DNA from 3 places in the Shewanella oncorhynchi genome. Region 1 is predicted to be linked to each of the others. Evidence: predicted binding sites of a transcription regulator. Region 1 holds the regulator's gene; each other region holds the start of a gene.

Evidence for each region. Region 1 encodes LexA, which represses DNA repair genes until DNA is damaged. Its sites were predicted from a motif close to TACTGTATNNNNATACAGTA; they were not measured.
Region 2: RA178_RS10280 (YebG family protein) is a predicted target of LexA. The motif match lies at 1,662-1,681, and genes of this name have one in related genera.
Region 3: recG (ATP-dependent DNA helicase RecG) is a predicted target of LexA. The motif match lies at 2,700-2,719, and genes of this name have one in related genera.

Annotation. Positions count from the first base shown of each region.
Region 1 covers NZ_CP132914.1:4,836,882-4,841,879, reverse strand. Annotated here, with positions in the region: gene coxB (cytochrome c oxidase subunit II) at 1-876, opposite strand, end outside; gene RA178_RS21295 (cell division inhibitor SulA) at 1,280-1,792, opposite strand; gene lexA (transcriptional repressor LexA) at 1,789-2,409, opposite strand; gene plsB (glycerol-3-phosphate 1-O-acyltransferase PlsB) at 2,570-4,993, shown strand; gene mtr (tryptophan permease) at 4,993-4,998, shown strand, end outside.
Region 2 covers NZ_CP132914.1:2,255,447-2,260,444, forward strand. Annotated here, with positions in the region: gene RA178_RS10265 (PqiB family protein) at 1-247, opposite strand, end outside; gene RA178_RS10270 (paraquat-inducible protein A) at 234-851, opposite strand; gene RA178_RS10275 (paraquat-inducible protein A) at 853-1,485, opposite strand; gene RA178_RS10280 (YebG family protein) at 1,693-1,992, shown strand; gene msrC (free L-methionine (R)-S-oxide reductase MsrC) at 2,010-2,468, shown strand; gene proQ (RNA chaperone ProQ) at 2,749-3,378, shown strand; gene prc (carboxy terminal-processing peptidase) at 3,407-4,998, shown strand, end outside.
Region 3 covers NZ_CP132914.1:399,378-404,375, reverse strand. Annotated here, with positions in the region: gene RA178_RS01935 (tetratricopeptide repeat protein) at 47-751, shown strand; gene RA178_RS01930 (sensor histidine kinase) at 870-1,949, shown strand; gene RA178_RS01925 (response regulator transcription factor) at 1,949-2,545, shown strand; gene recG (ATP-dependent DNA helicase RecG) at 2,736-4,811, shown strand.

The DNA.
Region 1 (4,998 bases):
GTGGCAGGCTGCGCAGTGCCCTAGGTAAACTTGTTCACCTTGAGTCATCAACTCTTCTTTACTTAGGGTTTGTGATAAAGCGGCTTGAGCGGCTTCAGCCGCAGCACCTGCGGCTTGTTTCTGCTCTGTGACCCAAGCCTCAAACTCGGCTTCGGGTAACGCTTGTACTACGATAGGCATAAAACCATGGTCTTTACCGCAGAGCTCGGCGCATTGACCACGGTAAATGCCGGGTTTGTCGATGCGAGTCCAGGCCTCATTGATAAATCCTGGATTGGCATCTTTCTTAATGGCAAAGGCGGGCACCCACCAAGAATGGATGACATCCTCTGAAGTCATCAGAAAGCGGATTTTGCGGTTTATCGGTAGAACGAGCGGTTTATCGACTTCCAATAGATAGTTTTCACCCTTGGTTTCGGTGCCTTCGATTTGTGCTCTGGGTGTTGTCAGTATGCTATAAAAATCAATATCTTGATCGAAATAGCTGTAATGCCATTTCCATTGGGAACCCGTGACTTTTACGGTGAGATCGGCGTTGCTGGGATCTTCCATTGCGATTAAAGTTTTTGTCGCTGGAATCGCCATTAAGATCAAAATGATAAATGGCAGAATCGTCCAAGCGATTTCAACTTTAGTGCTTTCGTGAAAGTGGGACGCGACAGCGCCTTTGGATTTTCTGTGGTTGATCATGGCGTAAATCATGACGCCAAAGACCACTAGGCCTATTGCGCAGCAGATATACAAGATGGTCATGTGCAAGTGATAAACCTTGCCACTGATCTCGGTCACGCCAGGGGTCATGTTGAACCGCATGTCCGCGGCGGTCAACGGTGGTGCGAAAAGCACCACGAGTAAACAATACAACAATTGCTTCACAAGACTTCTCCTCTGCCAATTGCGAATAGCAACTACAAAGAAGAGCAACACAGTAAGTCTCAACTCTATGCAAACTCTTCAGTTCCCAAAAAAGCTTTTTTGACTTCAACGTGCGTTGGCGGCTGTTACTTTTAATCAAGTATTGTTACTGCTGGTAATTAGCCACGCTGGCACATACTGCTGAAATAAATCTGTTCTCTATTTTTAGTGGCGCTTCGAGTTCGATAAATACTCGATTCATTGACCACGGTGGGTGATATATCATCACCAACTTAACCAACCATACTTGCTGTTTAAATATTGATCAAGATCACTTATTTATCTAATTATCTGAAAAATTGCCAAAAAAAAGCCTCACATTCATAGGTGAGGCGGCTTTCAAGGTAAAAAATTAAATGAATATTTAGTGTACAGCGCTAAAAAAAGATTGCTGACCGAAGAGATTGCCTTGCTCAATACGTACGTCTGCATGTAAGTGACTGTTTACGTCTTCAAGCACTATGCCCATAGCTCTGGCACTTTTAGCCACGATTTGTAGGCGTCGATTATCCCGCGCATCCAATGATTGAGTCCAAGTAATGACTGCACTGGACGTACCACTTGTCAGGGCTTTTTCCATCGCCCACAGGGTTTCGACTTCATCTTTAGCATGTACCAGCAAAACTCTATCCATACGCACACCTGCGCTGGCGAGCATTTGCTTGTAGCCAATACTTGGAGGGTTGATGAGCACTAACCAACGGCCCTGTTGGCTTAACTGAGCGAGTTGTGCACTCAGATGAATTAATTCTTGGCGACCTTGAGTCTTGGTTGGCATACAGGCGATAGGCGCATGGTGCCAGTCATAGTCGGCATCACGGACTTCATCGAGCCACAAGCCCGGATGGCGGGGGGCATTGCCAAGTAGTTTATTCATAGCCAATCTCCATTACGGATCACACCGACGGCGAGTCCTTCAATTGTTAAACTTTGGAAGCCTAAATCCACTTTAATCGGGGAGTAATCTTCATTTTCGGCATGTAGATAGACCACATTACCTTTTTTTTCGAAACGTTTAACAGTGACATCGTCATCGACTCTAGCGACAACCACTTGACCATTTCTAGCTTGTTCTACTTTATGAACTGCCAGCAAATCACCTTCGAGAATGCCGATATTTTTCATGCTGTCGCCTTTTACTCGCAGTAAAAAATCGGCGGCGGGATGGAACATGCTTGGGTCGACTTGGTAGTACTGTTCAACATGTTCTTGGGCGAGGATAGGTTCACCCGCGGCCACTTGGCCGATGAGCGGTAAACCTGTTTCAGTCAAATCTTCGATTTCCGCAGGTAGACGAATGCCCCGAGATGTGCCTGGCATGATCTCAATGCAGCCCTTTTTCGCCAACGCTTTAAGGTGTTCTTCAGCCGCATTGGCGCTCTTAAAACCTAAACGGGTTGCGATTTCTGCCCGAGTGGGTGGCATGCCAGTATCGGCAATATTTCGTTTAATTAGCTCTAAAATTTCAGCTTGGCGTGGCGTCAAAGGTCTCATGGTGTTTCCTGTTTTTCTATACAGTTACTGTTAGTATATACAGTATTATTTGCAGCGCAAGTATTAACCACTTTTTAGCTATGTTGGAGAGAATTAGCGAATATTACCTATAGTCTGGTATTCTATCGGGCTAGTAAACGCACTTAATTGCATAAGAATAATGCCTAAACACGACTCTCTTTGGTTGAAATCATTACGTTGGATCCAAAAACACTTAGTGCACACTATTGTGGTACCTCAGGATCCCTTTGCCGATCTGAATCTGGATGCTTCCAGACCCCTTGTTTATGTGATGAAAACAGAATCTCTCAGTGACATAGCTGCTTTGAGCGAAATAACGGCTAAGTTAGGTTTACCAAGCCCTTATGAGCCTCTAGTGGCTAATGGTGTGACTGCGCCTCGGGTTGTCTGTCTTCAAGGACGTAAGCCACTGTTTGGCGAACGTGCTGGTAATGAGCCTTTCCTCGAATGCTTTATGCGTTTGTTAGCCGTGCATAAGGAACGTCCTGAATTGGATATTCAACTGGTGCCCGTGAGCTTGTATTGGGGTCGCACGCCAGGGAAAGAAGACGACACTATGAAGGCGGCCGTATTTGAGCGGGAAAACCCGACTTGGCTACGCAAGTGCTTGATGATTCTGTTCTTAGGTCGACATAACTTCGTGCAGTTTTCGAATGCCGTATCCCTGCGTTACATGGCTGACGAACATGGCACCGACATGGGGATTGCCCATAAGTTAGCACGGGTTGCGCGCGTGCATTTCCGTCGTCAACGTAAGGTAATGACAGGGCCTGTGCTGCCAAACCGCCAAGCACTGTTTCATTCGTTACTCAAATCTGAGTCGCTGCGCAAAGCGATTCAAGAAGAGGCCGCTAGTAAAAAGATTTCTGAGACCCAAGCGCGCGAGACGGCTATTGAGTATCTCGATGAAATCGCTGCCGATTACTCAGACAGTTTAGTGCGTATTGCCGAGCGTTTTTTAACTTGGCTGTGGAACAAGCTTTACAGCGGGATCAACATTAAAGGCGCCGAGCAAGTTCGGCAGTTACACCACGATGGCCACGAGATTGTTTATGTGCCTTGCCATCGCAGCCACATGGATTACCTGCTGTTATCGTATATTTTGTATTATCAAGGCATGGTTCCGCCGCACATTGCTGCCGGCATTAACCTCAATTTCTGGCCCGCGGGACCTATGTTCCGTCGCGGTGGTGCCTTCTTTATCCGCCGTAGTTTTAATGGCAACAAGCTATACACCGCAGTATTTCGTGAGTATTTAGACCAGCTGTTTGCTAAAGGTTATTCGGTGGAATACTTCTCCGAAGGCGGCCGTTCACGTACTGGCCGTCTGTTGGCGCCGAAAACTGGCATGATCGCCATGACGATGAACAGCGTACTGCGCGGTATTGAACGTCCTGTCACACTTGTGCCTGTGTATTTAGGCTATGACCATGTGATGGAAGTGGCGACTTACCATAAAGAGTTAAGCGGTAAGAAAAAGAAAAAAGAATCTGTGTGGCAGGTGTTCGGTGCCATTCGCAAATTAGGTAATTTTGGCCAAGGTTACGTGAATTTTGGCGAGCCTATTACCCTGCAAAATTTCTTAAATGAGCGTGCGCCAAACTGGCGTGCTGAGTTGGCCGATGATCCCGAGCAGAAACCAAGTTGGTTAACGCCAGCGGTAAACGTGCTGGCTAATCGGGTGATGACGCGTATCAATGATGCCGCAGCCGCGAGTTCTGTGACTTTGACTAGCTTAGTCTTACTGGCGACAGATCAAAACGCCTTAGAACGTAGTCTGCTGGAGCGTCAGCTTGATTTGTATCTGACCCTACTCAAAAAAGTGCCTTACACTTCTTATACATCTGTTGCCGAAGGTGATGGTAAGCATTTAGTGCAGCAAGGTTTAGAGCTGAACAAGTTTGTTGTTAGTGCCGATCCTTTAGGGGAAATAGTGTCTATCGAAGCGAGTCAGGCTGTGTCTATGACTTACTATCGTAACAATATCATTCACTTATTTATTGTTCCTTCATTAATTGCGAGTTGTTTAACCCATAATGAACAGATCCTGCGCCAGCAAGTGGTTTCAATCGTTGCCGATTTTTATCCACTGCTGAAAGCCGAACTCTTCATGGGAATTAAAGACTTACCAGCCTATGTTGAGCAAGTGCTGGATTTCCTGATTGGGCAAGGTTTAGTGGTTGAGACAGATACTTTAGCTGTCGTGCCTGAGCACTCAAGCCAATTATTGTTGTTAGCCAGTTCAGTGAGTGAAACTCTGCAACGCTACGCTATTATTTTCAATCTGTTAGCGAACAGACCTAAGATGGAGCGCTCAGAACTTGAGTCTGAGAGCCATTTACTTGCCCAGCGTTTAGGGGCTTTACATGGCATTACCGCGCCTGAGTTCTACGATAAAAAACTCTACGGTACTTTGAGCGTGAAGCTCAAAGAATTGGGATATCTGGCGGATAGTGAAGATAAGTCCAATATCAATCGCATACGAGATCAGGCCAATAGCTTATTACGTCCGTCAGTGAGACAAACGATAGTGGCGAGTGTCACCGCGGAGCACACAGTTTAATGGCA
Region 2 (4,998 bases), 2.5 Mb from region 1:
CGCCTTTGAGATCTTCATCTATGCCAATGTCTTTCACTTTACCAACAGTCAAACCTTGGTATTTGACTAAGGTTTTACCTACATCAATCCCAGTGGCGCTCGGAAAGTGAATTTGAATTTCAACCCCCGATTCTTTAATGCTCTTAATGCCCAGCCAAGCACCTAATGCCAACGCGACAATAGGAAGCAGCCAAATGGGCGAAAAGAGTTTTTTCTTTACAACTTTCGGCGATTCAATTTGTGTCATCTTGAGGTTCCAATCGATCCCAGAGTAAACGAGTGTCTAAAACTTTTGCGGCTAACTGAGTTAACAGAATCACCAAGGCAAATGCGGTAGCCGCAGGCGCGGGTTTCGCGTCGAGTAATTGTCCCATGTTCACTAATGCCACTGTGATTGAGATGACAAATAAATCGAGCATTGACCAGCGGCCAATCCATTCGATGATGTGAAAACCCACCATCAATTTCTTTTTTGAAATCGGAATATCAAAGCTGATCGCACACAGATAAATGGATAAGCCGATGATTTTAATCCATGGTACTAAAATACTGGCGGTAAACACTATGATGGCAATAGGCAGCATATCTGAATGCACTAAATGCAAAATGCCTGAAAAAATGGTGTCGTGCCGCACTTGCCCTTGATTGGTCAGCATAGTGATAGGGTAAATGTTGGCTGGCACCAGTAAGATGGCAGCGGTAATCAACAAAGCCCAACTTTTTTGCAGGCTGGAATAGTCTCTGACGTGCAACTCAGTTTCACAGCGCTGACAGTGCGTGAGTTCACTGCTGTTGAGTTGGCGACACACTTTACAGAGACATAGGCCGATATCTTTACCTTGTTGTTTCATATCAGCTATGACCTTCCAATAACGTCCACATATGTTCTAAGTCGTATTCTCTTTGTAGAAACAAGGTCACGAGAAACAGCATAGTGAAGCAAAATGTGCCCATACCAAAATAAATGTCCGAAAAATCAGATAGCTGAAATGATGAAACTAAGAAGCTGATCACATAAATTTCCAGCATAGTGAGTTGCGATAAGACGCCATGAAATTTTAACAACTGCTTCAATGAGTTACGCCAAAAAAGGCTACTCAATCCCCATTTCACAATTAAAATCTGTGTCAATATCGATAACAGTAATAAGCCTGGACCTATCACAGCTGCGGCAAGTACGGCGACACCTACAACCCAATAGCCTTGGTCAAATACTGCAAATGCCCCTTGGAAAACCGTAGTAGTACGAATACTGCCGAAAAAGTGGATCTCGAGTACGGGTAAAAAATTGGCAGGGAAATAAAACACTAATGCCGAAATACATAGGGCTAACATACCATTCACAGAGCAGTATGGCGTGTCATAAAGTGCAGTGCTGCAACGAGGACAGATTGCTCTAACGCCGCTAGGCAAGGCACGTTTGCGGACTGCTAAATCGCAGGAGCGGCATAGGGTTACTGAATTTTCTGCTGCGTTTTCATGCATATAAAAATATATATTAGCCTAATAGGAGTAATAACAGCGAGAACGGTGCAAAGTGTCGTGCTAGTTAGCTGTTCAGCCACGTCTAGCGCTTTTATAATCTTGGCAACGAAAGTACGCTAATAATATCAGATTAATCAGAACACTTGCATCACAAGTTCAATCTATGTCACTCTAGTTACTGTATATAAAAACAGTGCGAGGGCAGTCATGGCAGTAATAACACAGTTTGTCGTGGTCAGAGAAGGGGTTGAAAAGATGACATTCACATCTAAGAAGGAGGCTGATGCCTACGATAAGATGCTCGATATCGCCGATAACCTTATCCCCTTCATTCAAAAAGCTGATTTGGGTATAGATGAAAGTGTGGGCGAAAAGCTCGCATTCTATTTTGCTAACAATAAAGATGAGCTGACGAACTTGCTTAAAGGCGCCGTTCAGGTTAATAGTACGCCAATGAATCCGCCTGCAGCGAAAAAAGCGGCTAAAAAGACCGAAGCAGCAGAATAAAATTGTTAGGAAATGTAATGAAATCGAAATTTTATGAGTCACTTAACCGTCAAGCCTTGGCCTTGTTGGAAGGGGAAGACGACCTTGTTGCGGCGATGGCGAATTTTTCAGCCTTGCTCAATGATAATTTAACTGAGCTGAACTGGGTGGGATTCTACGTTATGCGTGGCGAACAACTAGTATTAGGCCCGTTTCAAGGTAAAGTGGCTTGTACACGCATTCCGTTAGGAAAAGGTGTGTGTGGTACTGCAGCATTCACTAATCAAACTCAGCGAGTGGCTGATGTCCATCAATTTGATGGTCATATTGCCTGTGATTCTGCCAGTAATTCTGAAATCGTTGTGCCAGTTCGTGCGCAAGGTAACGTGGTTGCCGTGCTCGATATTGACAGTCCTATCTTCGATCGTTTCGATGAAGAAGACCAAAAGGGGCTGGAATTACTGGTTAAAAGTTTTGAAAACTGCCTATTTGATTAATTTGCGTACAATAACGCATAATTCATAGTCGCAATCGGTGGCGTGCGCCTTATAATATGCGCTTGCACGCATTAAGCTGGTTTGATTGGCATGCAATGAATAAGCTTAGTGTTTTGAGCTGTCAAAATTTGTTAAGGTATATTTTTTAACTTTAGTAAACGCGGCTAGGATGCTAATTTGTACGTTGACTCAATATTGAGTTTAACGAAGATAAACGACATGTAAGAAGCTGATATATATCACCTCGAATCGATGTCCCTTTTTGACTGTGGAAGTAATGATGGAATCAACAGAAAAGTTGACCGACACCAATGCAATTTTGGCGTATTTGTATGAAACATTTCCTTTGTGCTTTATTGCTGAAGGTGAAACTAAGCCATTAAAAATCGGATTGTTTCAAGATTTGGCTGAAAGGTTGGCTGATGATTCTAAAGTCAGTAAAACTCAGCTCAGAGTTGCCTTGAGACGTTACACCAGCAGCTGGCGCTATTTAAAGTGCGTTAAAGCGGGCGCACAACGCGTAAACCTGGATGGCGAACCTTGCGGCGAGTTAGAGCAAGAGCACATTGATCATGCTCAAGCCATGTTGAAAGAGAGTCAGGATAAGGCCAAAGCGAAACGTGCAGCACTTGCACCTAAGCCCGCGGCGAAGAAAGCACCTAAAAAGGTGGCTGTTCCTCAGCGTCCTAAAACTGAGCGTCCTGCTAAGCCTGCGCCAAAAGCTGCAGCGCCAGTCGTCAATTATGTTCAAGCACAATTGACTGATTTAACGAAAAAACAACGCGTCAATGTTAAATTAGGTATGACACCCGTAGCCGGTGTGATTACTGACATTAACAAGGAAGATATTCATGTTCAGCTTGATAGTGGCCTAACGATTAAAGTTAGAGCAGAACATATCCTGCTGTAATCATTTATTAAAACGGAGTAACTTGTTGATGCGAAAACTCACTTTGGCTACCTCGATCGCCACTGTTTTTGTCGGATTTTCGGCTTGGGCCGTACCACCCACGATTCAAATCAGCGAGTTACCCACTCTCAAGCAGGAAGCGCAACATAAGGTTGCGAGCAAAAGGGTAACGGACTTATACACTCGTTCGCACTATCATAGATTCAATCTTGATGACGCCTTTTCTGCGCAAATTTTCGATCGTTATCTACAGCAGTTAGACTATCGCCGCAATGTGTTAACCCAAGCGGATGTCGATAGTTTTAAACCTTATGCTACCCAATTCGATGACATGCTCAGTTCTGGTGAACTTGAGCCTGCCTATAAAATGTTTGATATCGTCCAAAAGCGCCGCTATGAAGGCTTTGTCTATGCTTTATCTCTATTAGATAAAGAGATGGATTTTTCTGCGCCCGGTGATGCCTATGAGTACGACCGCGATGAGGCCGCATGGCCAAAAGACCAGACAGAAATTAATGAGTTATGGCGTCAACGTGTTAAATACGATGCACTAAATCTTAAACTCACAGGTAAGAAATGGCCTGAGATTGTTGATATCCTCCAAAAGCGTTACAACAACGCGATTAAACGGTTGATTCAAACTAACAGTGAAGACGTGTTCCAAGGCGTGATGAATGCCTTCTCGCGTAGCATTGAGCCACATACAAGTTACCTTTCACCACGCAATGCTGAACGTTTCCAAATGGAAATGAACTTGAGCCTTGAAGGTATTGGTGCTCAACTGCAACTCGAAGACGATTACACTGTCATTAAAAGTTTAATTACTGGCGGTCCTGCTGCGGGCAGTGAAAAACTGTCGCCGGAAGACAAGATTGTCGGTGTCGGTCAAGAAGGCGGCGAGATTGTTGATGTGATTGGCTGGCGTTTAGACGACGTGGTCGACCTGATTAAAGGTCCTAAGGGCAGTAAAGTTGTTCTGCAAATTTTACCGAAGAAAGGCGGTTCCAATGCGAAGCCATTCGACGTTACCTTAGTTCGCGACAAAATTCGTCTTGAAGACAGAGCTGCAACCTCTAAGGTGATTGAACCTAAAGACGGTGAGTATGCTAATCGCAAAGTCGGTGTGATCCAAATTCCTGGTTTTTATATGAATTTGTCGCAGGACGTTGAAAAAGAGCTCGTGAAGTTAAACGACGCCAAAGTAGAAGGCATAGTCATCGACCTTAGAGGTAACGGTGGTGGTGCATTAACGGAAGCCGTGCTACTGACGGGACTTTTTATCGATATGGGCCCTGTAGTACAAATTCGTGATGCCGATGGACGAGTGTCTGCGCATCGTGATAACGACGGTAAAACCAGTTACGCTGGACCATTGACTGTGATGGTTGACCGTTACAGTGCTTCAGCCTCTGAAATTTTTGCTGCCGCATTGCAAGATTATGACCGTGCACTGATCGTCGGTGAGTCGAGTTTTGGGAAAGGTACAGTACAGCAGCATAAGAGCCTAGGCCGTATCTACGACATGTATGAGAAGCCAATTGGCCATGTGCAGTATACGATTCAAAAGTTCTACCGTATTAATGGTGGTAGTACACAGATTAAAGGTGTGACCCCCAACAT
Region 3 (4,998 bases), 600 kb from region 1:
GAGCCCGTACCCAAACATTGGGAAGCTCACTCAATAAGGAAATACCATGAAAACATTACTCCTCGCCTCCAGCTTTTTGCTTATCAGTACTCACTCGTTTGCAGCAACGCTATCAAACACTAACATCACCAATGTAGACGCGGCCTCGAATGCGATGAATCTAACACAATTAAAACAACTGAGCGGTAGCACTCAAGATTATGATAAAGCCTATGCGAACTATCGCTTAGCCATCAGTGCCAATGTAATGGGGCAGAAAACACTCGCTAGCAGCGCACTGACTACAGCGCAAACCACATTAGAAGCACTCGAAACCAGCCAAGCGAATGCAGAATCCCTTGCCCTGTTATCGTCGGTTTATGGCATGCAAGTCGCCTTAGATAATAGTAAAGGTGCAACGCTCGGCATGAAATCCGCCAAGGCGATTGCCAGTGCCGAACAATTAGAACCACAAAATCCACGGGTAGCGCTGGTTAAAGCCATCGCCGCCTATAACACGCCAGCCATATTTGGCGGCAGCATGCAAAATGCTAAGACCTTAGCCACTACAGCCATAGAAAGATTCGCCCAGCCTTGCGACAACATTTGCTGGGGTGAAGCCGAAGCCTACACGTGGCGCGGGCTCGCTAAACAGGAATTAGGCGATAGCCAAGGCGCGATTGAAGATTGGCAACAAGCGATCAAAGTACAAGCAGATTACGGTTGGGCAAAATTTTTGCTTCAACAAAATCAGCAATTAAGTGCAAAATAGACAAAGTTGTTAACGGGGATCTATGGCGCTGACGATAGCGCCAATCCCTAAAAAGAATAAATTAAAACAGATGCCATCGGTGGGCATTCAACAACCAAATCAGTGACACAGAGGCATCATGATAAGCACTCCCCTTCAGCTCGAACGAAAACTTGCTTGGGTGTATTTGATAAACTTAGTGTTTTATCTGATCCCACTTGCCATTAATCCCTACCCAAGCTGGAAAATCGCCCTCAGTTTTGCCGTGTTAATCCCTTTTATTGCCAGTTATTTTTGGACCTATAAGTGCAATAGCCGTAGCGCCTATCTGCCCATTCTCATTATGGTGGCCATAGCAATAGCGATCACACCAATCAACCCAGGCTCTATCTCGCTATTTACCTTTGCCGCCTTCTTCATTGGCTTTTTTTATCCTCTCCGGACCTGTCTGTTGGCTATTGCAGCACTCATCGGCCTGTTGTTTGCCCTCAATGAGATTTACCACTTTAACAGTTACTACTTTCCGCTTTACGGCTCGGGATTAGTGCTCGGCGTGGGCATGTTTGGTGTCGCCGAACGCAGACGTTATCGGCATAAATTGAAAGAACAGCAAAGTGCCCAAGAAATTACCACCTTGGCCACTATGCTTGAGCGTGAACGTATCGCGCGGGATCTACACGACATTATGGGGCATAGCCTATCTTCCATCGCCCTTAAGGCTGAGCTAGCCGAAAAGCTTATCGCAAAACAAGAATATGAACTCGCATCAACCCAATTGACTGAACTAGGACAAATTGCGAGGGAAAGTTTAAGCCAGATCCGCCACACAGTGTCAGACTACAAACACAAGGGCCTAGAGAGTTGCGTGACGCAGCTTTGTAAATCCTTAAGGGATAAAGGCTTAAGTGTCGAGCTCAGTGGTGAGCTACCCAAGCTAGGTGCAACCACAGAAAGCCAACTGAGTTTGATCCTCACCGAACTCATTAATAATATTCTTCGCCATAGCGGTGCAAGTGAATGCTCTATCCACTTTTCTAAGCAATCAGACCGCCTGCTGCTCGAAGTCAAAGACAATGCCGCGGCCAAACCTTTTATAGAGGGTAATGGCCTCACTGGTATACGCGAGCGTCTCGACAGTTTAGGCGGCAGCTTGAGCTATAATCTCGAACAGGGATATACCTTTACCGTCAGTTTACCTTTGCAGGGAGCAACACATTAATGAAGATTTTATTGGCGGAAGATCAAGCTATGGTGCGAGGAGCACTCGCCGCACTCCTTACGCTTGCAGGGGGTTTTAGTATCACCCAAGCAAGTGACGGCGACGAAGCTCTAAGCTTACTCAAACAGCAAAGCTTTGATCTCTTGCTAACGGATATCGAAATGCCCGGCCGCACAGGCTTAGAGCTAGCTACATGGTTAAAGGAGCAACATAGCCAAACTAAGGTTGTGGTCATTACCACCTTCGGCCGTGCGGGCTATATTAAACGTGCCATCGAAGCGGGTGTGGGCGGCTTTCTGCTTAAAGATGCGCCCTCGGAAACCTTAGTCAACGCGATTCAACAAGTGATGGCGGGAAAACGAGTGATCGATCCTGAACTTGCCATGATGGCGATTGGCGATGTCGACCCGCTCAACGACAAAGAACGCCGCGCTCTTCGCCTCGCTAGCGAAGGCAAATCCACCTCCGACATCGCCGAAACTCTTTTTATCGCCGAAGGGACTGTTCGCAACTACCTCTCAGAAGCCATAGCCAAACTCAATGCCAGTAATCGAATCGATGCAGCCCGCATTGCCAAGCAAAAAGGCTGGTTGTAATAACACTCACAGTTAACCACGCTTTCAGCCTAACGATATCTTATCAACAATTTTGTGGTCTTAAGGCCACAGAAGGATATTAGCAATGCTTCCAACAAAATTTGATAACACCCTAATTCCCCTTGAGATTGCCTTACGCTTATTCTCTGTTAATATATGTATAAATTCACAGTGATTGAGTGCTAACGACTTGCAGCAATTGGATCTTGTTCCGATCACCGACCTCAAAGGCGTCGCCAAAAAGGTCGCGGAGAAACTCTCAAAGCTCGGCATCACAACAGTACAAGATCTGCTGTTTCACTTACCCCTGCGCTACGAAGACAGAACCCAAATCTATCCCATTGCCGCCCTCAGCCTAGGCGGTTACGGCACTATAGAAGCTGAAATCCAATCGACACAAATCATCCAAGGCCGCAAGCGCATGCTGGTCTGCAATGTGCGCGACGATACGGGCAGCTTAAGCCTGCGCTTCTTTAACTTTTCCGTTGCTCAGCGTAATGCCATGCAAAATGGTTTGATGATCCGCGCCTACGGTGAAGTGCGCCGTGGTAGTCATCAAGCTGAGATAGTGCATCCAGAATATAAAGTGGTGTATCCCGGTGAAGATGTTCACCTGAGTGATACCCTAACGCCGATTTATCCCACGACTGAGGGCTTAAAACAGGCGAGTTGGCTAAAGCTGACCGAGCAAGCCTTGGTATTGCTGGAAGAGGGTGGCTTAACTGAGCTGCTGCCACCACAATTGCAACCTAACAACATCAGCCTTAAACAAGCGCTGCAGACGCTACATCGTCCTCCTGCGGGGATCTCTCAGTTCGATTTAGAGCTAGGCCAACACCCAGCCCAGCAACGACTCGTGCAGGAAGAATTACTCGCCCACAATCTCAGTATGTTACGCCTAAGGCAGCGCAGTAATTTAGATGCCGCTGTCACCATGCAGGCCACGGGGCAGTTGCTCAATCCCTTCCTCTCGGCTCTGCCCTTTAAGCCGACTGGCGCCCAGCAAAGAGTCGTGGCTGATATAGGCAAAGATTTAGAAAAACCGCACCCTATGATGCGCTTAGTGCAAGGGGATGTTGGCTCGGGCAAAACCTTAGTCGCGGCGATGGCGGCATTACAAGCGATTGAAAACGGGTATCAAGTTGCCATGATGGCACCGACCGAGTTATTGGCCGAGCAACATGCAACTAACTTTGCCGCTTGGTTTGAGCCACTCGGACTTAAAGTCGGTTGGCTGGCGGGAAAACTTAAAGGCAAGGCCAGAACCCAATCCCTTGCGGATATTGAATCTGGCGCAGCCCAAATGGTGATTGGCACCCATGCCATCTTCCAGCAGCATGTGGTCTTTAGCAAACTCGCGTTAATTATTATCGATGAGCAACACAGATTCGGCGTACACCAACGCTTAGGCCTGCGGGAAAAGGGCGTGAGCCAAGGTTTCCACCCGCATCAATTGATCATGACAGCCACACCTATTCCCCGCACGCTGGCGATGACGGCCTATGCAGATCTCGACACGTCCATTATCGATGAACTGCCGCCGGGGCGAACTCCAGTGACCACAGTGGCGATTGCTGATTTACGCCGTAACGAAGTGCTTGAACGGGTCCGCAACGCTGTCATTAGCGACCAACGTCAGGCCTATTGGGTGTGTACTCTGATTGAAGAATCCGAAGTGCTCGAATGCCAAGCCGCCGAAGACACAGCCGAAGAACTGCGCCTCGCCCTGCCCGAGCTCAATATTGGCCTAGTGCATGGCAGATTAAAGAGCGCCGAGAAACAGCAAATCATGGCCGACTTTAAGGCAGGCATTATTCATCTACTGGTAGCGACAACCGTGATTGAAGTGGGCGTCGACGTGCCCAATGCCAGCCTGATGATCATTGAAAACCCTGAACGTTTAGGTCTAGCACAACTACATCAACTGCGCGGACGAGTCGGTCGAGGCGCCATCGCAAGCCATTGTGTGTTACTCTACAAGGCGCCGTTGAGCCATACCGCCACCCAAAGACTGAGTGTACTCAGACAAAGCAATGATGGTTTCATCATAGCGCAGAAAGATTTAGAAATTCGTGGTCCGGGTGAAGTGCTTGGCACTAAGCAGACGGGACTGGCTGAGCTCAAAATTGCCGATCTGGTGCGCGATCAAGCTTTGATCCCACACATTCAGAAATTAGCGAGCCATGTAATGGCGCAAGCTCCCGAAAAAGTCGATGCAATTATTTTACGTTGGCTCGGGCACAGACAGCACTATGTGCAGGCTTAAGCCGTAAATATTAAAGGGTAAAGAACGAGGCGTAACATCTGCCTTTACTCGAAATAAATTGTTTATGTTCAGCTAAGCGCTATAGACAAGCGCATGGAAACTTGCAAAATGAACCTGCGGCCTTCAAATAGCCCGCTCTTGCACTTTAATGTTAGCTGCATGTATTCACCAAGTTACCTTGACACTC